Regions from separate parts of the Streptomyces sp. NBC_01006 genome, predicted to be linked through region 1. Evidence: riboswitches for the same ligand, from Rfam matches in the RefSeq annotation. Region 1 holds a riboswitch; the other holds the start of a gene.
What was found. A riboswitch is a leader RNA that binds a small molecule or an ion and turns the genes downstream of it on or off. The one in region 1 is predicted to bind ZMP and ZTP.
Positions count from the first base shown of each region.

Region 2: another riboswitch for ZMP and ZTP. It lies ahead of OG509_RS30220 (bifunctional 5,10-methylenetetrahydrofolate dehydrogenase/5,10-methenyltetrahydrofolate cyclohydrolase); the one in region 1 lies ahead of glyA (serine hydroxymethyltransferase).

Region 1 covers NZ_CP108700.1:5,056,763-5,068,719, forward strand. The annotation lists gene OG509_RS23225 (malate dehydrogenase) at 1-175, shown strand, start outside; gene OG509_RS23230 (hypothetical protein) at 362-2,110, shown strand; gene OG509_RS23235 (hypothetical protein) at 2,100-2,513, shown strand; gene OG509_RS23240 (hypothetical protein) at 2,517-3,275, shown strand; gene OG509_RS23245 (carboxymuconolactone decarboxylase family protein) at 3,313-3,816, opposite strand; gene OG509_RS23250 (PLP-dependent aminotransferase family protein) at 3,863-5,314, shown strand; gene OG509_RS23255 (hypothetical protein) at 5,325-6,158, opposite strand; gene OG509_RS23260 (hypothetical protein) at 6,256-6,582, shown strand; gene OG509_RS23265 (glutathionylspermidine synthase family protein) at 6,589-7,782, shown strand; gene rocD (ornithine--oxo-acid transaminase) at 7,825-9,033, opposite strand; ZMP/ZTP riboswitch at 9,193-9,283, shown strand; gene glyA (serine hydroxymethyltransferase) at 9,319-10,587, shown strand; gene trpS (tryptophan--tRNA ligase) at 10,683-11,696, shown strand; gene OG509_RS23285 (2'-5' RNA ligase family protein) at 11,807-11,957, shown strand, end outside.
Region 2 covers NZ_CP108700.1:6,663,331-6,674,610, forward strand. The annotation lists gene OG509_RS30190 (amino acid permease) at 1-224, shown strand, start outside; gene OG509_RS30195 (SRPBCC family protein) at 278-718, shown strand; gene OG509_RS30200 (ATP-binding protein) at 823-1,884, shown strand; gene OG509_RS30205 (DUF2201 family putative metallopeptidase) at 1,881-3,695, shown strand; gene OG509_RS30210 (RNA polymerase sigma factor) at 3,704-5,296, opposite strand; gene OG509_RS30215 (methyltransferase domain-containing protein) at 5,523-6,284, opposite strand; ZMP/ZTP riboswitch at 6,393-6,490, shown strand; gene OG509_RS30220 (bifunctional 5,10-methylenetetrahydrofolate dehydrogenase/5,10-methenyltetrahydrofolate cyclohydrolase) at 6,584-7,429, shown strand; gene OG509_RS30225 (NADH:flavin oxidoreductase/NADH oxidase family protein) at 7,640-8,893, shown strand; gene OG509_RS30230 (MAB_1171c family putative transporter) at 8,948-10,108, opposite strand; gene OG509_RS30235 (NAD(P)/FAD-dependent oxidoreductase) at 10,105-11,280, opposite strand, start outside.

The DNA.
Region 1 (11,957 bases):
CTCCTACGGCGTCCCGGAGGGCATCATCTCCTCCTTCCCCGTCACCACCAAGGACGGCAAGTACGAGATCGTCCAGGGCCTGGACATCAACGAGTTCTCCCGTGCGCGCATCGACGCGTCCGTGGCGGAGCTCGTCGAGGAGCGCGACGCGGTCCGCGAGCTCGGCCTGATCTGAGCGGCCTGATCCGACCGGCCCGACGGGCCCCGGCCGACGACCCGGCCGCCCCGTCGACCCGGTGGATCCGACCCCGCACCACCTGAAAGGCCCCGGCGTGCGCGCCGGGGCTTTTTGGCGTGAAGTGCCCTGTCCCGCGTACCCCGCGCGCCGTACGGTTGCCCTCCTCCCGAGCGAGGAGAACACGTGAGTGGCACACCCGACGGCAGGGCCCCCGTGGACCCGGTGGCGACAGAGGCGGGACGTCTGCTGTGCGCCGGCGCCTATCTCGACCCCGCCTACCGCGACCGGGTGATCGAGGAGCTGTACGTCCACGAGGAACGGTTCCCGGCGCCCTCCTACGGGTTCGACGCCGCCCGCGTCCTCGCCCACGCCCTGCGCGCCCTGCGCACCGAAGTGGCCTGGTCGGCGGCCATCGTCGCGGTGTGGGGCCTCGGTCTCCTCCTCACCCGCGCGTTCTTCCTCTTCCTGCTCGTCCCCGCGCTGCTGCTGAGCGGGGCCGGCCGGATCAAGAAGCGCCGCGAGCGGACCGGCCGCGGCGCCCGGGGCTTCGAATGGATCCTGCGCGGCTGCGCCGCCTTCCTCCTCGGCCGGATCCTGTGGGGCGTGCTCCGCGGGTTCTTCACGGACGACGCGGGCGGCGGAGGGAGCCCGGACCTGAGCTACCTCGGCGAGTACCTCGGGCACGTCCTCCAGGCCGACCCGCTCGGCATCTTCATGGAGGTGCCCAGGATCGGCCAGTACTACGGGGAGGCCTACGCCTGGACGGTCGTCCTGATCGCGGTGCTGGTCACGGTGCTCGTCTACTTCCAGCGCGGGCACTTCGCGCAGACCATCAACTCCTCCCTCAGCCGCGCGCACTACGCGGACTGGGAGGCCGATCCGGTCGGGGGCCCGCGCTTCCACCGGGCCCAGGACCGGATCCTGCGCATGCAGCACGCGCAGGTGGTCCTGTACGACATCGACAACCCCTTCTGCGGGGCCGGCCAGGCCCGTCTGCCGTGGCAGCTGACGGTGGAACTGCGCCCGCGCGCCGGAGCGGGAGCCCGCCGCCTCGACAACGCGGGGATCATCGAGCGGATCCGGCCCAAGCTGGAGGCCCTGCGGGTCCCCTCGCCGGGCGGCCCCGACGGGGCGGGGGCGAGCGTGCTGGACCGGCTGCGCGAGCTGGTCATCGACGAGTGCGTGTTCCTGCCGGCCGCCGGACTGCCCGACGTGGACGCGGTCGACGTGTCCGAGGAGGCGTTCGCCGAACACCGCGCCGCGGCGGTCGAGGAAGGCGGCGAGCGGCGCCGGCACTTCCTGCGCGTCCGGATCGGCGGCTGGGACGAGAACCTCGTCATCACCGTCTTCATCCGGGTCCACACGCAGGGCGGCATGCTGATGCTGGAGGTCGCCCCGCACGTGCTGCTGCCGGTGCGCCCCGATTTCCAGCGCGCCGACGACATCGCCCGCCGCCACCGCCGCAACACCCCCCTCGCCAAGGTGCTGCTGGCCGTCAGCAACGCCCCCGGCTCGCTGGGCGTGGCCCTCGCCACCCTCGGCGGGGCCTGCCGGGTCCCGTGGCGGCTGGCGACCGCCGGGCACGGCGTCGCGTACGCCGCGGGGCCGGCCGCGTCCGTACGCGAACTCGCCTCGCAGCGGGAGCTGTCGCTGTTCCAGCTGATGGACCTGGACCGGTACGTGAAGACCATCCAGGAGCGCATCGTCGGCGGGGTGACGCAGGCGCTGCACGACGCCGGCTGGCACACCGAGGAGTTCGCGGAGCGCGCGGTCAACGTCGCGGAAGGCGGGGTGTTCATCCAGTCGGTGAGCAACAGCGCCTTCGGCATCAACGGAGTGAGCCACAACAGCACGGTGAACCAGGGCACGGACAAGTCGGACCGGAAGGACGGGCGCGTGCGCACGGGCAAGGAGAGCAGAAGTGGCCAATAGCGGAGGCGGAGGCGAAGGCGCCGGACTGCCCTCGGTGCGGATCGGCGACGTACGGGGCAGTGCCTTCAGCATCGGCGGCACGGACGTCAGCAACAGCACGGTCAACCACGGCGGTACGGGGACCGAAGCCGGTGCGGCCGGGCCGACCGCGCAGGAGCTGCTGGAGGCCGTACGAGACCTCCGCGCGGCCCTCGTACGGCTGCCCCGGAGCGACGGGAGGGCCGCCCTCGACGCCGAACTGGACGAGGCCGCAGAGGAGTTGGAGTCGGCGACGGGCGGCGAGGAGGTCAGGCCGGGCCTGCCCGCCCGGCTGCGCGGGGCGCTGGAACGGTGGGCTCCGCTGGTGGACTCGGTGAGCGCGGCCACCGCGCTGGCCGCCCTGCTGACCTCGTTCGGGGGGTGATCCGTGGCCCCGGGGAGCGGCCCCGCCCGCTGGAACCCGCAGTCGCAGCAGTGGGAGCGCGGGGAGGATCCGGAGCCGGGGCCCGAGGGGCCGAAGCTCCCGCCGAAGCCCGCCTACCCGCCGGGCACGGAGCCACCGGACCCGCAGGACGCGGACGCCCCGGCCGACACCCCGCAGAACGCCCCGGCCGACGCCCCGCCCGCGCGGCGCACGGGGCGCCGGTGGCGGCTCCGGCTGGGGATCGCGATCGGCGTGGCGGTCGCCGCCGGCGGGGCCGCGCTGGCCGCCTCGTACCTGATGGCGGCCCCCGCGGGCCCGCCCGACGGCTACAAGGTGCTGCGCAGCGCCGGGTCGGGTTTCCAGGTCGCGGTCCCGGACGACTGGCAGCTCAGCACGTCGGAGAGCGGGAGCGCGGCCGGCACGGTGTTCCGCCCCGAGCAGGGCAGCGACAGCCTGCTCCAGGTCTTCCGGGTCACCGGAGGCCCCGACAACCCGTGCGAGGTCCTGGTCGAGGGCACCAAGGAGCTGAGCTCCCGGGAGGGGTACCGGCGGATCTCGCTCGAACCGGTGGACACCACCGGCTGCGAGATCGTCTACGAGGTCCCCGACGGGGGCACGAACGGGACCGTGCACGCCATCGGGCGGCTCGCCGTCGCGTCCGGCGGCAGCCGCTGGGTGCTGATGGGCTTCGGCCCGGCCACCGAGCCCAAGGTCGTCCGCACGCGCATGGCGGCGGCCCTGGGCTCGTTCCGGGCGGACTGAGGGCGGTCGTCGGTCCGCCCGTGCGTCCGTCCGCCTGCTACTTGAACATGCCCGGCGTGTAGTGGCCCGGGACCATGCGCGTGGTGACCGCGAAGCGGTTCCAGACGTTGATCGTCGCGATCACGGCGATCAGGTGCGAGAGCTCCTTCTCGTCGAAGTGCTTCGCGGCCTTCTCGTACACCTCGTCGGGAACGAAACCGTCGGTCAGGACGGTCACGGCCTCGGTCAGCTCGATCGCGGCCACTTCCTTCTCGGTGTAGAAGTGGCGCGACTCCTCCAGGGCGGTGAGCTGGATGATCCGCTCGACGCTCTCGCCCGCGGCGATGGCGTCCTTGGTGTGCATGTCCAGGCAGAACGCGCAGTGGTTCAGCTGCGAGGCGCGGATCTTGACCAGTTCGATCAGGGCCGGGTCCAGGCCCTTCCTCGCGGCCATCTCCAGGCTCACGATCGCCTTGTAAACCTCGGGTGCGTGCTTGGCCCAGCCCATGCGGGGGGTGTGCTCGGGTGCGTGTGCGGTGGTGTCTTCGTACGTGGTGGTCATGTGTCCACTTTAAGAAGCAGGCGGCCCGCCCGTATGGTCCATATCCATGACGGATTCATGGGCCACTTTCGATGCCGGGGCGGAGGGCGCGGGCGGCGGTGCCGGTTCCGATTTCGGCGCTGACCTGCATCTGGACCTCTCCGCCGGGCGCGGCCTGCGCGCCGGGCTCGTCGAGGCGCTGCGCGAGGCCGCGCGCAGCGGGCGGCTGGCGCCCGGGACCCGGCTGCCGTCCTCGCGCACCTTCGCCGCCGACCTCGGGATCGCGCGGAACACGGTCGCGGAGGCGTACGCCGAGCTCGTCGCCGAGGGCTGGCTGACGGCCCGCCAGGGCTCGGGCACCCGGGTCGCGGAACGGGCCCGGCCGCTGCGGCCCGCGGGGTCCGCCCGGGTCCGCCACCCCGCGCCCAAGCGGCACTCGTACAGCCTGGTGCCCGGTACCCCGGACCTGGGCGCCTTCCCGCGCGCCGCCTGGCTGACGGCGGCCCGGCGGGCGCTGACGGACGCGCCGAACGAGGCCTTCGGGTACCAGGTCGACGCGCGCGGCCGGGTGGAGCTCCGGGAGGCGCTCGCCGGGTACCTGGCCCGGGCGCGCGGGGTGTACGCGGACCCGGAGCGGATCGTGCTGTGCGCGGGGTTCGCGCACGCGCTGATGCTGCTGGCCGGGGTGTTGCGGGCGCGCCGGGTCCGGGACGTGGCGGTGGAGGGGTACGGCCTCTACATGCACCGGGACACGCTGACGCGGGCGGGGCTGCGGACCCGGCCGCTCGCGGTGGACGACGCGGGCGCCCGGACGCAGGACCTGTCCGGGGCGGTGGGCGCGGGCACCGGGGCGGTGCTGCTGACCCCCGCGCACCAGTTCCCCACCGGGGCGGCGCTGACCCCGGCCCGCCGGGCGGCGGCGGTCGACTGGGCCCGGAGTACGGGCGGGCTGATCGTGGAGGACGACTACGACGGGGAGTTCCGTTACGACGGCCAGTCGGTGGGCGCGCTCCAGGGACTGGATCCGGACCGGGTCGTGTACCTCGGTACGGCGAGCAAGTCGCTCGCGCCGGGGCTGCGGATGGGGTGGATGGTGGTGCCGCCGGGGCTGCTGGACGAGGTCGTCGCGGCGAAGGGCCGGACCGACTGGACGTCGAGCGCGGTGGACCAGCTGACGCTGGCGGAGTTCATCCGGTCCGGGGCGTACGACCGGCACGTACGCGGCATGCGGCTGCGCTACCGGAGGCGCCGGGACGAGCTGGTCGCGGCGGTTTCCGGCCGGGTGGCGGTGTCGGGCATCGCGGCGGGCCTGCACGCGGTGCTGGACCTCCCGGCGGGGACCGAGGCCGCGGCCCTGCGGGCCGCGGCCTGGCAGGACCTGGCGGTGGTACCCCTGTCCTTCTTCGCCCACCCGGACGCGGAACTCCCTCGGCGGGAAGCGCTGGTGGTCGGCTACGGCACCCCGCCGACGAGCGCCTGGTCGGCGACGCTGACGGCCCTGCTCGCCGCTCTGCCGTAGCGGCCACCCCCTAGGCCGGCGCCGGCTCGGCGTTCGGGGGCTCGCCGAAGCGGGCCAGCGCCAGGGCTCCGACCACCGCCACCGCGAAGCCGAGGACCGCGAGCCAGGCCAGGCCCTCGCGGGTGCTGTCGCCGAGCCAGACCACGCCCACCACCGCCGGGCCGATCGTCTCGCCGAGCACCATGCCGGCCGTGGCCACCGTCACCGAGCCGCGCTGGAGGGCCGAGGTGAGCAGCAGGAACGCCGCGCCCCCGCCCAGCAGCAGTGCGTACAGCGCCGGGTTCGCCAGCGACGCGAGCGAGATGTCGTCGATGAGGCGGACCGCCACCTCCACCACCCCGAACCCCGTCCCCGCCGCCAGGCCGAGGACCAGCGCCCGCGACCGGTCCGGGAGCCCCCCGGCCACGAACCCCACCAGCAGCACCAGTCCCGCCACTCCCAGCAGTCCCAGCTTCAGCGCGAACGACCCCGTCCCCGAGCCCTCCTCGCCCGACGCCAGCGCCAGCATCGCCAGCCCCGCGCACACCACCCCCACCGCGCCCCACTCGGCCCCGCTCAGCCGTACGTGCAGCAGCCGCGAGGAGACCACCGCCGTCACCGCGAGGCTCGCCGCCAGCGCCGCCCCCACCGTGTAGATCGGGATGTGCCGCAGCGCCACGATCTGGAGGACGAACCCGGCCGCGTCCAGCCCCAGGCCCGCCACGTACCGCCACTGCCGGGCCGCCCTCAGCAGCAGCGCCGCGTCCACCCCGGATCCGGTCCCCGGCTCCGCCGCCCGCGCGGCCATCGCCTGCAGCACCGACGCCGTACCGAAACAGACCGCCGCACCGAGCGCGCAAACCATCCCAAGGAGCACGAAATGACTCTAGATCATGGAGGTCATGAGGGGGTTTCGACGGCCGGATTCCATCGGTCCGATGCCCCGTTCTAGTCTGTCCGCCATGGACGACAGCAGTACGAGCAGCAGCAACCCCACCGGCACCACCCGACGCCGCATGCGCTCCGGCGGCGTCGCCCTCGGCGGCATGGGCCTGCTCGCCGCCGCCCTCGTGGCCTGCGGCAGCAGCAGCGAGCCCGACAGGCGCTGCGCGGACCGCGTCACCCTGGAGAAGCTGAACACCAAGGAATGCAAGAGCGGCGGCCGCGGCGCGTACTACTACGGCGGCTCCGTCGCGTCCAACAACCGCGTCGGCGGCGGCAGCTTCGACAAGTCCGCCGTCACCCGCGGCGGCATCGGCGGCAGCCACAAGAGCTCCTCGGGCGGCTGATCCAGCGTGCAGCGCCACACCATCGAGCCGCGCCCCGACTGGCAGAAGACCGTCGAGGAGCAGGGGCTGATCTATCCCCTCACCCGCTACCCCGACGACTCCCTGCGCCCCTACTGGGACGAGAGCGCGTACTACTCCTTCTCGCTGCCCGAGGTGGAGGCGCTGGAGAACGTCGTCGAGGAGCTGCATGCCATGTGCCTGGCCGCGGCCGCGCACATCGTCGAGCACGACCGCTTCGCCGACCTCGGCATCACCGATGCGCGCCTCGCGCGGCTCATCGCCGAGTCCTGGCGCCGGCGCGCCGAACAGCCCTCCCTCTACGGCCGGTTCGACCTGCGCTACGACGGCTCCGGCAACCCGGCCAAGATGCTGGAGTACAACGCCGACACCCCGACCTCCCTCGTGGAGGCGGCCAGTCCGCAGTGGTTCTGGATGGAGGAGCGCTTCCCCGGCGCCGACCAGTGGAACTCCCTCCACGAGCGGCTCGTCGAGGCCTGGCGCCGCCAGGCGGAACTGCTGCCGGCCGGCCCGCTGCACTTCGCGCACTCCGAGACCGACGAGCTCGGCGAGGACCTGATGACGGTCGCCTACCTCCAGGAGACCGCCGAGCAGGCGGGCCTGGAGACGGAGGCGCTGTCCGTCGAACAGATCGGCTGGGACAGCCTGTCGGGCCGGTTCGTCGACCAGAAGCTCGGCTTCATCCGCGGCTGCTTCAAGCTCTACCCGTGGGAGTGGCTGGCCACCGACGCCTTCGGCCCGCAGGTCCTGGGCACGTACGACCACGGTGGCGGCTCCGGGACCACCACCTGGATCGAGCCGCTGTGGAAGATGCTGCTGTCCAACAAGGCGCTGCTGGCGATCCTGTGGGAGCTCTTCCCGGAGCACCCGAACCTGCTGCCCGCCTACCTCGACGGCCCGCGCGAGCTCGCGGAGACCACCGGGTACGCCGCGAAGCCGCTGCTGGGCCGCGAGGGCGCCGGGGTCACCCTGCACCCGGCCGGCGGCGAAGAGCCGTTCACGCCGGCCGAGGGGGAGACGTACGTCTTCCAGGGCCTGGCCCCGCTCCCCGACTTCGACGGCAACCGCGTGGTGCTCGGCGCCTGGGTCGTCGAGGAGGAGGCGGCGGGTCTGGGCATCCGCGAATCGGCGGGCCCGGTCACGGACGAGTACGCCCGCTTCCTGCCCCACGTCATCCTGTGACCGCACCGCCGGGGGCGCGGCCGCGCCCCCGGCGGGATGCCGTCAGCCCGCGGCCAGCACCTCCCGCAGCTGGTCCAGGCCCCAGTCCAGGTCCTCCTTGCTGATCACCAGCGGGGGCGCGATGCGGATCGTCGCCCCGTGGGTGTCCTTGACCAGGACGCCCCGCTCCATCAGCCGCTCCGAGATCTCCCGGCCCGTGCCGTGCGCCGGGTCGATGTCGACGCCCGCCCACAGCCCGCGCCCGCGTACGGCGGTCACCGCACCCCCGCCGACCAGCAGGTTCAGCTCCCGGTGCAGGTGGTCGCCGAGCTCGGCGGCGTGCTGCTGGTGCTCGCCGGAGCGCAGCATCGCGATCACCTCCAGGGCGACCGCGCAGGCCAGCGGGTTGCCGCCGAAGGTGGAGCCGTGCTCGCCGGGCCGGAACACCCCGAGCACGTCCCGGTCGGCGACCACGGCCGAGACCGGGACCACGCCGCCGCCCAGCGCCTTGCCGAGGATGTACACGTCCGGTACGACGTCCTCGTGCTCGCACGCGAAGGTCTTGCCGGTCCGGCCCAGCCCCGACTGGATCTCGTCCGCCATGAACAGGACGTTCCGCTCGCGCGTGAGCTCCCGTACGCCCTGGAGGTAGCCGGCGGGCGGCACCAGCACCCCGGCCTCGCCCTGGATCGGCTCCAGCAGCACGGCCACGGTGTTGGCCGTGACGGCCGCCGCCAGCGCGGTGAGGTCCCCGTACGGAACGATCTCGAACCCGGGGGTGTAGGGCCCGTAGTGGTCGCGCGCCTCGTGGTCCGTCGAGAAGCTCACGATGGTCGTCGTACGGCCGTGGAAGTTGTTGGCCGCGACCACGATCTTGGCCTGCCCGTCCGGGACGCCCTTGACCTCGTAACCCCACTTGCGGGCCGTCTTCACCGCCGTCTCCACGGCCTCCGCGCCCGTGTTCATCGGCAGCACCATCTCCTTGCCGCACAGCGCGGCGAGCTCGCTGCAGAAATCGGCGAACCGGTCGTGGTGGAAGGCCCGCGAGGTGAGGGTGACCCGCTCCAGCTGCGCCTTGGCCGCATCGAGCAGACGGCGGTTGCCGTGGCCGAAGTTGAGCGCCGAGTAGCCCGCGAGCATGTCCAGGAACCGGCGGCCCTCCACGTCGGTCATCCACGCGCCTTCCGCGGTCGCCACGACGACGGGCAGCGGGTGGTAGTTGTGCGCGCTGTGCGCCTCGGCGGAGCGCAGGGCTTCAGCAGTTGTCGACACGGGGTCTCCGATCGTCGGGGGCGGGCGTGATGGAGGTGATGCGGGTGATGGAGGTGACGGGGGTGTCGTCACCTGCGTCACGTCACCTTGTATACGGCTATACGTCGCTCGTATACCGGACGGGGAAACCTTTCTTGTGGACCGCCCGCTAAGGTGAGCGGTACGCACGGCGACTGGCGTACGGAGAACCAACTCCGGGGGAGTCGTGCGCGCACGACCGCATACAGGGCCGCTCGCCTGGGCCTCGCGGGGACGAGATCTGACATCGACCCCGGAGGAGCCGCCATGAGCGCGAGCCGCCACCCCGCCCTGACCGCCGTCGACCCCGAGCTGGCGTCCTTCGTCGCCGCCGAGGAGACCCTGCAGGCGGAGACCCTGCGCCTGATCCCGAGCGAGAACTACGTGTCCGCCGCCGTGCTCGAAGCCTCCGGCACGGTGCTGCAGAACAAGTACAGCGAGGGCTATCCGGGCCGTCGCTACTACGAGGGCCAGCAGAACATCGACCGCGTCGAGGCGCTGGCCGTCGAGCGGGCGAAGGGCCTGTTCGGCGTGGACCACGCCAACGTCCAGCCGTACTCCGGCTCTCCGGCGAACCTCGCGGTGTACCTGGCCTTCGCGAAGCCGGGCGACACGGTCATGGGCATGGCCCTGCCGATGGGCGGGCACCTGACGCACGGCTGGGGGGTCTCGGCGACGGGATCCTGGTTCCGGGGCGTCCAGTACGGGGTGTCCGCGGAGACGGGCCTGATCGACTACGACGCCGTGCGCGAGCTCGCGCTGGCGGAGCGCCCGAAGATCATTTTCTGTGGCGGTACTGCGCTCCCGCGCACCATCGACTTCGAGGCGTTCGCCTCGATCGCCCAGGAGGCGGGCTCGGTCCTCGTCGCCGACGTGGCGCACATCGCGGGCCTGATCGCGGGCGGGGCGCACCCGTCGCCGGTCGGGCACGTGGACGTGGTCTCCACGACCACGCACAAGACGCTGCGCGGACCGCGGGGCGCGATGCTGATGTGCCGCGAGGAGCACGCGAAGGCCATCGACAAGGCGGTCTTCCCGGGCCTCCAGGGCGGCCCGCACAACCAGACGACGGCGGGCATCGCGGTGGCCCTGCACGAGGCGGCGCAGCCGTCGTTCGTGTCGTACGCGCACGCGGTGGTCGCCAACGCGAAGGCGCTGGCGGCGGCCCTGCTGGCCCGCGGCTTCGACCTGGTGTCGGGCGGTACGGACAACCATCTGATCCTGATGGACCTGACCTCGCGCGGGGTGCCGGGCAAGGTGGCGGCCAAGGCGCTGGACCGCGCCGGCATCGTGGTGAACTACAACACGGTCCCGTTCGATCCCCGCAAGCCCTTCGACCCGTCGGGCATCCGCATCGGCACCCCTTCGCTGACCTCGCGGGGCCTGGGGACGGACCACATGCCGCTGGTGGCGGAGTGGATCTCCCGGGCCGTGGACGCCGCCGCGAAGCAGGACGAACCGGCCCTGGCCGCCATCCGCACCGAGGTGGCGGACCTGATGTCGGCCCACCCGGCCCCGGGCCTCCCGCTGTCCTGACCCGTCCCCCGACCCGTCAAACCCCCGGGGCTCCGCCCCGGGGGTTTCGGACAGGTGGGGACCACCGTGGCCGCCGTACCTGAGAGAATGAAGCCATGGCTTCTGATCGTCCTCGCGCGCTCTCCGGCATCCAGCCCACCTCCGGCTCGTTCCACCTCGGGAACTACCTCGGAGCCATCCGCCAGTACGTCGCCCTGCAGGAGACGCACGACGCGTTCTACATGGTCGTCGACCTGCACGCGATCACCATGCCGCAGGATCCGAAGGATCTGCGCGCCAATACCCGCCTCTCCGCGGCGCAGCTGCTCGCCGCCGGTCTCGACCCGGACCGCTGCACGCTCTTCATCCAGAGCCACGTGCCCGAGCACGCGCAGCTCGGCTGGGTCATGAACTGCATCACCGGCTTCGGCGAGGCCAGCCGGATGACGCAGTTCAAGGACAAGTCCGCCAAGGGCGGCGTCAACAACGCCACCGTCGGCCTGTTCACGTACCCGATCCTCCAGGTCGCCGACATCCTGCTCTACCAGGCCAACGCCGTGCCCGTCGGCGAGGACCAGCGCCAGCACATCGAGCTGACCCGCGACCTGGCCGAGCGCTTCAACCAGCGCTACGGCCGGACCTTCACGCTCCCCGCCGCGCACATCGTCAAGGAGGTCGCGAAGATCTACGACCTCCAGGACCCCTCGATCAAGATGTCGAAGTCCGCGTCCTCCCCCAAGGGCCTGATCAACCTCCTCGACGAGCCCAAGGTCACCGAGAAGAAGATCAAGAGCGCGGTCACCGACACCGAGGCCGAGGTCCGCTTCGACACCGAGAACAAGCCCGGCGTCAGCAACCTGCTCACGATCTACTCCACCCTCACGGGGGAGTCGATCCCGGCCCTGGAGACCCGCTACGAGGGCAAGGGCTACGGCGCGCTCAAGACGGACCTGGCCGGTGTGATGGTCGATTTCGTCACACCGTTCAAGCAGCGCACCCAGGAGTACCTGGACGACCCGGAGACCCTGGATTCCATCCTGGCCAAGGGCGCGGAGAAGGCCCGCGCGGTCGCCGCCGAGACCCTGGCGCAGGCCTACGACCGCCTCGGTCTGGTGCCCGCCAAGCACTGACCGCCGGAGGCCCTGGCAATCCGGGGGGTGCTGGCCCCACACTGGGTCGGCAGGACCCGTACGCAACCCGTACACACCAGACGACGGACCGGACGACGGAGGAGACATACGTGGGGACCGTAACGCTCGGCGTTTCGATCGCGGTCCCGGAGCCGTACGGCAGCCAGCTCCAGCAGCTGCGCGCCGGCTTCGGGGACGTTGCCGCCCACGGCATCCCCACGCATGTCACTCTCGTCCCGCCCACCGAGGTGGAGGCGGACC
Region 2 (11,280 bases), 1.6 Mb from region 1:
CCACCGCCGCGCAGATCTACTTCCTGCTCTCCGGGCAGTCCGAGCGCGTCCACCGCGGCCGCCTGGTCCGCGACGGGATCCTCGCCGGCCTGGCCTTCGGCTTCTCGATGTGGCTGGTCGCCGGCTCCGGCTACGCGGCCGTCTACCAGGGCGTCCTGTTCCTCTTCGCCGGTGTCCTCGTCTACGCCGCGATGTCCGCCCGCAAGCACCGGGCCACCGCCTGACCTGCGCGGTAGTTTGGAATGAGAGGACAAGCAGGGGGCACTAAGGGGTCGCCATGTCCGCGATCAGAGAAAGCATCGAGATTTCCCGCAGTCCCGAAGACGTCTTCGACTACGTGACGGACCCCACGCACCTGCCGGAGTGGCAGGACAGCGCCGTCTCCGCCCGCCCGCTCGACGGCGGACCCCTCCACGTCGGCTCGAAGGTCGTGATCACGCGGCGCATGGGCAGGCGGGAGTTCCCCATGGCCATGGAGGTCACGGAGCTCGACAAGCCGCGCAGCTGGCACATCCAAGGAGTCGGCGGACCCGTGCGCGGCGACGTGCGCGGCACCATCGAGTCCCTCGACGGCGGAAAGCGCTCGCGCGTGACCCTCGACCTCGACTTCGAGGGCCACGGCATCGGCCGGGTGATCGCCCCGCTCCTCGTCAAGCCGTACGCCCGCAAGGAGATGCCGCGCAACGAGGAGAAGCTGAAGAACCTCCTGGAGAACTGAGAGAACCGGCACCCCCGCCGACGGCGGAAAAACCGGGTGCTTCGGGGTACGCGGTGCGCCCACACTGGGCGCGCCACGTACCCCACCCCTGAGGACCGCTTCTCGTGCAGGCCGCCGTCACCGTCACCCCCGCCCAGATCCCCGAACTGCTGCTGGGCCTCGCCACCGTGCGGCCCGTGTTCCTCTGGGGGGCACCCGGAATCGGAAAGTCCTCGCTGGTACGGAAGTTCGCCGACTCCCTCGGCCTGGAGTGCGTGAGCCTGCTCGGCACGCAGCTCGCGCCCGAGGACCTGATCGGCGTACCACAGATCCGCGACGGCCGGTCCGTCTTCTGCCCGCCCGAGGCCATCGCCCGCGACGAGCCGTACTGCCTGTTCCTCGACGAGCTCAACGCCGCGACCCCGGACGTCCAGAAGGCCTTCTACTCCCTCATCCTCGACCGCCGGATCGGCAGTTACGAGCTCCCCGCCGGCTCCATCGTCATCGGCGCAGGCAACCGGGCCACCGACAACGCGCTGGCCCGGCCCATCGCCTCCGCGCTGGTCAACCGGCTCACCCACGTCCACCTCCAGGCGTCCGCGGCCGACTGGCTCGTGTGGGCCGGGGAGAACGGCATCCACCCCTGGATCACCGACCACCTCACCGACCGCCCCGACCACCTGTGGTCGCAGCCGCCCAAGACCGAGGAGCCCTTCTCCACCCCCCGCTCCTGGCACATGCTCTCCGACGCCCTGCACTCCTTCGGGGCCGGCCTCGACGAGCAGACCCTGAAGGTGATCGCGCACGGCACCCTCACCCCCGCGCACGCCGTCGCCTTCTGCGGCTACGCGAAGATCGTCCGCCACACCTTCGGCATCGAGGCGATCATGAAGGGCGACGCGGGGTGGCCGCGCCGCCTGGAGGACCGGGACCTGCTGTACTACCTCGCCGAGGCCTTCCGGGGCCGCCTGCTCAAGGAACTTCCGGCGCAGAAAGAGCACGTCTCGCCCGCCCTGCGGCAGTCCGCCTACCGCTTCAAGGCGCTGCTCGTGCAGCTCGCCGAGATCTCCGTCGAGGTCGCCCAGACCGTCATCGCCGACGACGCCGACGGCCTGCCCGTGCTGCCCGGCTGGTTCCTCGTCGAGGCTGCCCGGGACATGCCGCGCCTCGTCGAGGCCCGCCGGTGAGCGGCGCCCGCGCCCGCAGCAAGGAGGCCCGGCCGGACCCGGCCACCGAGGCCTACGCCGCGGGGCTCCTGCTGGTGAAGCGGAATCCGGCCTTCGCCGCCCTGGAGGTCGAGTTCTGCCGCCGCAAGAACTGTCGGCTGTGCCCGGACGAGGGGCTCGCCGCCGTCGACTCCAACGGCCATGTGCACGCCCACCCCACCCGCCGGGCCGAGCCTGCCGAGTGGGCCTGGGCCCTGGCCCACTGCCTCCTGCACCTGGGCTTCGGCCACGTCCCGGCCGCCGACGACAAACACCGGGCCCAGCCGGACCCGTACGACCTGGCCGCCCGCTGCGTGGTGGTCAACCGCTTCCTGCTGACCTTCCCGGCGGGCCGGACCCCGGACCACCTCCCGGCCGCCTACCCCGGAGGGGACGAGGAGCAGCTCGCCGCCCGCTGGCGGCGCGACGGCATCCCGCCCGGCCTCGACCTCTGCGGGACTGCGGGCCGAGAGCCGGACCAGTGGCTGCTGCACTGGCACAAGTCGAGCTTCCATCGCGTGCCCGACTGGCAGACCGCCTTCGCGCACGCCCTGACCCGCAGCGTCTCCGCCGCCATGGACGTGGCGGGCGGCCGCCGCGACCGGACCACCGGCGAGCGCCTGGCGCAGCGCCCCTGGGACCGGGCGCTGAATTGGTTCGTCTCCTCCTACCCGCTGCTCGGCGGACTCGCGGCCGGCCTGACCGTCGTCGCCGACGCCGAGCTGGCCCGTGCCCAGGACATCGCCATCGCGGCGGTCAGCGCCGCCGCCGGGGAGATCTACATCAACCCGCTGCGCACCTTCGACGACGAGGAGTGGCGGTTCATCCTGGCCCACGAGATGCTGCACGCCGCCCTGCGGCACGGCGAGCGCCGCGGCGCCCGCGACCCCTTCCTGCACAACGTCGCCGCGGACTACGTCGTCAACGGCTGGCTGGTGGAGATGCGGGTCGGCGCCATGCCCGAGGGCCTGCTTTACGACCAGGAGCTCCGGGGGCTCTCGGTCGAGGAGGTCTACGACCGGATCACCACGGACCTGCGCCGGATGCGCCGGCTCGCCACCCCGCGCGGCAAGGGCGCCGGGGACATCCTCGGCGGGCCGCTGCCGCACGGGGAGCCGCGCCCGTACGCCGACCTCGACGACTTCTACCGGCGGGGCCTGGTCCACGGCTTCGACCTGCACGTGTACGGGGAGCGCGGACTGCTGCCGGCCGGGCTGGTCCAGGAGATCCGGGCGCTGGCGCACCCGCCGGTGCCGTGGGACGCCCGGCTGGCCCGCTGGTTCGACGAGTACGTGCCGCGGCCCGAGCCCGTACGTTCCTACGCCCGCCCGGCCCGCCGCCAGGCGTCCACCCCGGACATCCCGCGCGCGGGCCGGTGGTTCCCGCCCGAGGAGGTGGCCCGCTGCACCTTCGGCGTGGTCCTGGACACCTCGGGCTCCATGGACAGCGGCCTGCTCGGCAAGGCGCTGGGCGCCATCGCCTCGTACGCGGAAGCCCGCGACGTACCCGCCGCCCGCGTCGTCTTCTGCGACGCGGCGCCGTACGACGCGGGCTATCTGCCGCCCACGGAGATCGCCGGGCGGGTGAAGGTCCGGGGCCGGGGCGGCACCGAGCTGCAGCCGGGCATCGATCTGCTGCTCCGGGCGGAGGACTTCCCGCCCGGGGCCCCGGTCCTCGTGATCACGGACGGCTGGTGCGACACCCTGCGGATCCGGCGCGAGCACGCCTTCCTGATCCCGCAGGGTGCCTCCCTGCCGTTCACGCCACGAGGGCCGGTCTTCCGACTGACCTGACCGACGGTTTAGTCGAGGTAGTCGCGCAGCACCTGCGAACGCGACGGGTGGCGCAGCTTCGACATGGTCTTGGACTCGATCTGGCGGATGCGCTCACGGGTGACCCCGTACACGCGGCCGATCTCGTCCAGGGTCTTCGGCTGGCCGTCGTTCAGGCCGTAGCGCATCGAGACGACGCCCGCCTCGCGCTCCGAGAGCGTGCCCAGGATCGACTGGAGCTGCTCCTGGAGGAACGTGAACGACACCGCGTCGGCCGGCACGACCGCCTCGGAGTCCTCGATGAGGTCACCGAACTCGCTGTCGCCCTCCTCACCCAGCGGGGTGTGCAGGGAGATCGGCTCGCGGCCGTACTTCTGGACCTCGATGACCTTCTCGGGGGTCATGTCGAGTTCCTTGCCCAGCTCTTCCGGAGTGGGCTCCCGGCCGAGGTCCTGGAGCATCTGGCGCTGGACGCGCGCCAGCTTGTTGATGATCTCGACCATGTGGACGGGGATGCGGATGGTGCGCGACTGGTCGGCCATGGCACGCGTGATCGCCTGCCGGATCCACCAGGTCGCGTACGTGGAGAACTTGAAGCCCTTGGTGTAGTCGAACTTCTCCACGGCGCGGATCAGGCCGACGTTGCCCTCCTGGATCAGGTCCAGGAAGAGCATGCCGCGGCCCGTGTAGCGCTTGGCCAGCGAGACCACGAGGCGGAGGTTGGCCTCCAGCAGGTGGTTCTTGGCGCGGCGCCCGTCCTCGACGAGGATCTCCAGCTCGCGCTTGAACGCGGGCTTGTGGTCCTCCTCCTCTTCGAGCTTGTACTCGGAGAACAGACCCGCCTCGATGCGCTTGGCGAGCTCGACCTCCTGCTCGGCGTTGAGGAGCGGCACCTTGCCGATCAGCTTCAGGTAGTCCTTGACGGGGTCGGCGGTGGCACCGGCCACCATGACCGTCTGCGCCGGGGCGTCGTCCTCGTCGTCGTCGGACAGGACGAAGCCCTGGGTGCCGCCGGCCTTGGGAGCCTCCTCCTCGGCCTCGTCGACGAGGTCCTCGGCTGCCCAGTCCTCGCCCTCGGCGGCCGGGGTCTCGCCCTCGTCGGCGTCCTTGGCGCTGGTCTTCTTGGCCGCGGCGGCGGTCTTCTTCACCGCGGTCTTCTTCGCGGCGGTCTTCTTGACCGTCCGCTTCTTCGGCTCGGCGACGGCGTCGGCCGTCACCTCGTCCTCGGTGGCCGCGGCCGGCGAAGCGGATATCGCCGCCGCGGTGGCGGTGGCCGCGCTGGTGGCCGAGGCCTTGCGCGCGCCGATGGGGCGCGGCGCGGCGGCCGCCTTCTTGGTCACGGTGCGGGCAGGCGCGGCGGCCGCCTTGCGGGGCTTCTTCGCGGCGGCCTTCGTGGCGGGGGCGGCGCTGACGTGCAGCGCGACACCCTCCTCGTCCAGGACCTGGTTCAGGCTGCGCAGGACCCGCTTCCACTGGTCCACCGGGATGCGGCCGGCCTCGAAGGCCTGGCGCACGTCGTCACCGTTGATGTGACCCTGCTCGCGGCCGCGCTCGACGAGCGCGACGAGGGCCTCCGATTCGGCGATCTCCGGAGGGAACGTACGGGACGGGCTGAGCGACACAAGGAGCCTCTCGTTGCGAACAGATAGGGAGTGGGCGGGACATCATCGCGCGGACTCGGGAAACAGACCCGAGGGGGGTCTGTATTCCGGGGCCGCGCGAGGACACCTGTCGGTTCATCGCATGCCCGAGTCGATTCGTTACGCGCTGAATTGAGTGACCTGCGCCACGCTGTGGGCGCGCAACCATTCGGCCGTGGATCCGTCCGCGCCCGATCCGCCCCTCACGTCAGCCCGTTTTGCGGGCCTCGATGAGGAAACGGGCGGTGTGGGCCACGAACGGGCCGTCACGTTCGATCCGTTCGTGGAGCTCGCGCAACCGGTCCCGGTACTGCCCGACCGTGAAGCCGGGCACCATCCAGATCACCTTCCGGAGAAAGTAGATCACGGCTCCGATGTCGTGGAACTCCGTACGCAGTCTCTCGGAGCGGAGATCCACCACTTCGAGGCCGGCCTCGGCGGCGTCGGCGACCGCGTCGTCAGGGTGCCGGGAGCGGCGGATCTCCTCCGGCTGGGGCCCGAGGAAGTACTCGACGAGCTCGAAGACGCTCGCCGGCCCGACCTGCTGCGAGAGGTAGGTACCGCCCGGGCGCAGGACCCGTGCGATCTCCTCCCACCAGATGGTCACCGGATGCCGGCTCGCGACCAGCTCGAAGGCCTCGCCGCCGAACGGTAGCGGCGGCTCGTCGGCGTCCGCGACCACGACCGCGCCCAGCGGGTGCAGGAGGCGGGTGGCCTTGTCGATGTTCGGCGGCCAGGACTCGGTGGCGGCCGTCAGCGGGGGCAGCGGCCCGGCCCCGGCGAGCACCTCACCGCCGCCGGTCTGGATGTCGAGGGCGGAGCCGACCCGGGCGAGGCGTTCGCCGAGCAGCCGCTGGTAGCCCCAGGAGGGGCGCTGCTCGGTGGCCCGGCCGTCGAGCCAGGAGAAGTCCCAGCCGTCGACCGAAACGGACTCGGCTTCCGCGACGAGGTGGTCGAAAGTGCGCGTCATGTCTCGATCGTCCCAGGCGCGGCGCCGGTGATCCACCGGTTTGACCGGATCCCGTACAACGAGGGCCGCCGCGGACCACCGCACACGCGGGCGGGGTCCATTAGAGTGGAGGCGGGCCGTGACTGGCGTTCGGGTGGATCACCACCGGGGAGCGGCCCGGCGTACGTTCGCACGTACGTCTCCTGCCGCGCGCCTGGGCGAACCGCGAACCCGCGAACCGCGATCCGCAGCGACGCTCAGGAGACCCCGTGACGACTGCCCAGACCGACACTGTCACTGCCGCCGGCCGCGCCCGGCTGATGGACGGCACCGCCCTCGCCCGCCGCATCTCGGAGCAGACCGCCGCCCTCGCGGCGAAGATCACCGAGCGCACCGGCACCGCTCCCTGCCTCGCGACCGTACTGGTCGGCGAGGACCCGGCGTCCGTGACGTACGTGAAGATGAAGCAGAACCGTTGCGCCAAGGCCGGGATCACCTCCCGCCACGTGGAGCTGCCGGCCGAGACCACCACCGAGGAGCTCGTCGCCGCCCTCACCGCCCTCTCCGAGGACCCGGAGATCAGCGGCATCCTGCTCCAGCACCCGGTTCCGCACCACATCGACGAGCGCGCCGCCTTCGAGGCCATCGCCCCGGGCAAGGACGTCGACGGCGTCACCATGCACTCCTTCGCCGCCATGGGCTTCGGGCTGCCGGGCTTCGTGTCCTGCACCCCCGGCGGCATCATGCGGCTCCTCGCCGCGTACGACGTGGACCTGACCGGCAAGCACGCCGTGGTCGTCGGGCGCAGCGCGATCCTGGGCAAGCCGGCCGGCATGCTGCTGCTGGAGCAGAACGCCACCGTCACCTACTGCCACTCCCGCACCGTGGACCTGCCCTCGATCGTGCGCCAGGCCGACGTGCTGGTCGCCGCCGTGGGCAAGGCCGAGTTCATCCGCGGCGAGGACATCAAGCCGGGCGCCGTGGTCCTGGACGCCGGCTACAACGAGGGCAACGTCGGCGACGTCCACTTCGAGTCGGCCGCCGCCCGCGCCTCGCTGATCACCCCGGTCCCCGGCGGCGTCGGCCCGATGACCATCGCCGTCCTGCTGGAGCAGACCGTGCAGGCGGCCGCCGCCCAGGCCGGGCTGGAGCTCGCGGACCTCTGACCGCCGCGTTGCACCCCGCGTACGGGAACGCCCCCGTGCGGGAACGCCCCCGTAGGGGAAACGCCCCGGGCCCATCGGCCCGGGGCGTTCCGCGTTCCGGGGTGTCCGGAATCTTGTGGCCGGAGCCTGACGGGCGCCCGGGAGCGGGCGGTATCTTTTGCGCCGGGGCGCGCGATGACACGTGCAACACGTTTCCTGGGGAGACTGCTGATGGACCTGTTCACGCCACTGGAGCTGCCGGGCGGTGCCACCCTGCCGAACCGCCTGGCGAAGGCGGCCATGGAGGAGAGCCTCGCCGGGTCCGGCCAGCTGCCGGACGAGCGCATCGAGCGCCTCTACCGCCGCTGGGCGCGGGGCGGCGCCGGACTCCTGATCACCGGGAACGTGATGGTCGACCGCCGGGCGCTGACCGCGCCGGGCACCATCGTCCTCGACGCCCGCTCCCCCCTCGCCCCCTTCCGCCGCTGGGCCGAGGCCGCGTCCGGCGGCGGCGGCCGGGTCTGGATGCAGATCAACCACCCGGGCCGGCAGGTCGGCTCCGAGATGCCCGGCACGGCCTGGGCGCCCTCCGACATAGGAGTGAGCCTCGGCAAGCACACCAAACGCTTCGCCCGCCCCACCGCGATGACCGAGGCCGACATCGAGGCCACCGTCGCCCGGTTCGCGGTCACGGCCCGGCGGGCCGAGGAGGCCGGCTTCGACGGGGTGCAGATCCACGCCGCCCACGGCTACCTGATCAGCCAGTTCCTCTCCCCGCTGGTCAACCGGCGCACCGACCGGTGGGGCGGCAGCCTGGAGAACCGGGTCCGGCTGCTCACCGAGGTCGTCCGGGCGGTCCGCGCGCAGGTCGGCCCCGGCTTCGCGGTCGGCGTCAAGCTCAACACCGCCGACTTCCAGCGCGGCGGCTTCGACACCGAGGACGCGGCGCAGGTCCTCGCGGCCCTCGGCGGCCTCGGCGTCGACCTGGTCGAACTGTCCGGCGGCAGCGTCGAGAGCCCCGCGACCCTGGGGCGCACCGCCGACCTGCGGACCCTCGGGCGGGAGGCGTACTTCCTCTCCTTCGCCGAGCAGTTCCTGGACGCGGCCCCGATGCCGCTGATGCTGACCGGCGGGATAGGCCGGCAGGAGACCGCGCAGAAGGTCCTGGCGCGCGGGGTGTCCGTCGTCGGGCTGGCCTCGGCGCTGGCGTTCCGCCCCGACCTGCCGGCCCGCTGGCGCGCCGGGGAGGACGTACGGGTGACCGTGGAGCAGCTGCGGTGGAAGGACCGGGACCTGGCCGGCGCCGGGCTGCTGGCCTTCGTGCGGTTCCAGCTGCACCGGCTGGCGCGCGGGCTGGAGCCGCGCCCGGAGGCCTCCCCGCGGGCCACGTTCGCCCTCGACCAGCTCCAGCACTGGCGCCGGGTGCGGGCGTACGGGGCCTGGCTCGCCCGCAATCCCGAGCCCGAGGACGCCCTCGTCGGTTGAGGCCGCGCTGGCGGCCGCGCCGGTGCCCGGCCGCCGGCGCGGCCGGCCGCGCGTTCAGAGCGCCGCCGGGTCCCGCCGTACGGCCGCCACGATGGGGGAGGTGCGGAACTCCCGGGCCAGTGCGGCCAGGGGCCGGGAGTCCAGCCGGTACGGCTCGGGCAGCCCCTGGTCGGCCGCGGCCGCCTCCCGGCGCCGGCAGGCCGCGGCGAGCATGGCCGCGTCGGCCACGACCGAGGCCCGCGACTCGCACATGCCCTGGCCGAGGGCGGCCTCGTACGCGACGCCCCGTACGGCCGGGTCGAACCAGCTGGCCAGGGCCAGGATCCCGTCGTCGATCACCGATTCGCGGTGGATCAGCCGGATCCCGATCGGCGACCACCAGGTCAGCGGCACCGTCGTCACGCTCGACGCGGCGAAGCCGCGCAGCGCCTTCCACAGCGGGTGCAGCCGCCGGTACCTGCTGAAGTCCCGCCAGGCCGCCGAGCCGCCGACCAGCGGGACGATGAACCCCGAGCCCACCATCAGGGCGGCGGCGGAGGCGAACGGCGGGGCCACGTACGTGGACAGGCCGTCCCAGTCGCGGCCCGCCCAGCGGGCGCCCACCGCCGCCCACTTCGTGACCAGGTAGCCCAAGTCCAGCGCCCCGCCGAGCACGATCAGGGCCAGTCCGGTGCGCAGCGGGCGCAGCGAGGGACGGACGCGCAGCAGCCACTTCCAGCACAGCAGGGTCAGCGTCGAACTGCCCACGGTGTGCGCGAGCAGGTAGCAGACGATCATCTCGCGCAGCCAGGGCGTGTTCGCGTAGTACGTGTCCAGGTCGCGCAGGCGCTCCACGGGCGCGTCGCCGATGGTGAACAGGACGACGATGAGCAGCGTGACCGCGCCGAACACGGCCACCGTCAGCCGGGTGGCCCGGCGTACGACGGCGGGCGGGCCGCCGCCCCACTGCAGGACCAGGACGATGCACGACCCCGAGAACGCGGTCAGCACGCTGTACACCAGCGGGGCCGAGAAGTTGACGATGCCGGTGAGCCGGTTGACCGCGGAGATCGTCGGCGGCGCCGCCAGGAACATGACGAGGCAGCCGACGACGAGCAGGGTGCAGACGGCCCGCATGAGCGGCTGGTCCCAGCCCCGGCGCAGGGTCGGCGCCTTGATCAGCAGCGCCAGGATCATCACCGACCCGGGAACGTAGAGGATGAGACCGTCGTTCATCGCGCCTGACCGACGGGACCCACGGGATCGACCGGGCCGGACCCCTGGTCGAGCCCCGAGACGGCCCGCTCCGCCGCGGTCAGCGGCGGCGCCTTCAGCGCACCCCGGTCCGAGGCGCGCAGCACGCGCCAGACCACCGAGGGGCGCAGCCAGTACGCGGGCGTCCTGCTCATGGTGATGACCTGGAGGAACGCGGCGGTCAGCGCCTCCCGGGTGGTGGCCCCGGTCATCAGCCGGTTGACGTACGCGTTGAGCAGCCCGATACCGGCCCGCGGCTTCATGCCGGTGGCCCCCGGATACAGGATGTCCTGCGAGGTGGCCAGCTCCCAGGCGGTGGACACCTGCGGGACGAGCGCGCGCTGCGCCTCGCGGCCGAAGGAGGGATGGGCGAGGCCCTGGGTGCGCAGCAGGGTCCGTACGGCCAGCAGCCCCTGCGCGGCGACGGTCATGCCCTGCCCGTACAGGGGGTTGAAGGTGGCGACGGAGTCGCCGACGGCGAAGAACCCGTCGGGCAGGTCCGCCTTCTCGAAGTAGACCCGGCGGTTGGCGGTGCCCTGGGTGACGGCTATGTCGGTCAGGGGCTTCCTGCCGTCGAGGAGATCGCCGACGATCGGGTCGCGCAGGCCCTTGGCGAACGGGATGAACCGGTCGGGGTCGCCGGTGGGCTGGCCTCCGCGGGTGCCGGACAGGGTGGCCTGCCACTGGCCGTTCTCGATGGGGACGATCGTCGCGGTCTGGCCGGGTACGTACACCCGCGGATCGGACTGCACGTTGACGATGGGGAAGCCCATCTCGTGGGCCCCGGCGGGGGCTTCGAAGATCCGGGTCGCGTACACCAGGCCGGAGTCGACCTGAGCCTGTCTGATCCCGCCGACCCCCAGCTCCTGGAGCCAGGCCCGGGCCCGGGAGCCGCGCCCGCTCGCGTCGACGACGAGGTCGGCGGTCACCAGCCGGTTCTGCTCCCCGGGGGTGTCGACACGGACGCCGGTGACGCGGGCCGCCGTGCCCTCCAGGGCCCGTACGCGGCTCTGCTGGAGCGTGGTGACACCGCGCAGGCCGGTCACCCGGGCACGGACCACCGCGTCGAGGAGGTCGCGGCTGCACGAGATGTTGAACTGCTTCTCCCCGCAGCGCGGGATCCAGCCCTGGGCGGTCATGGTGACCAGGTCGGT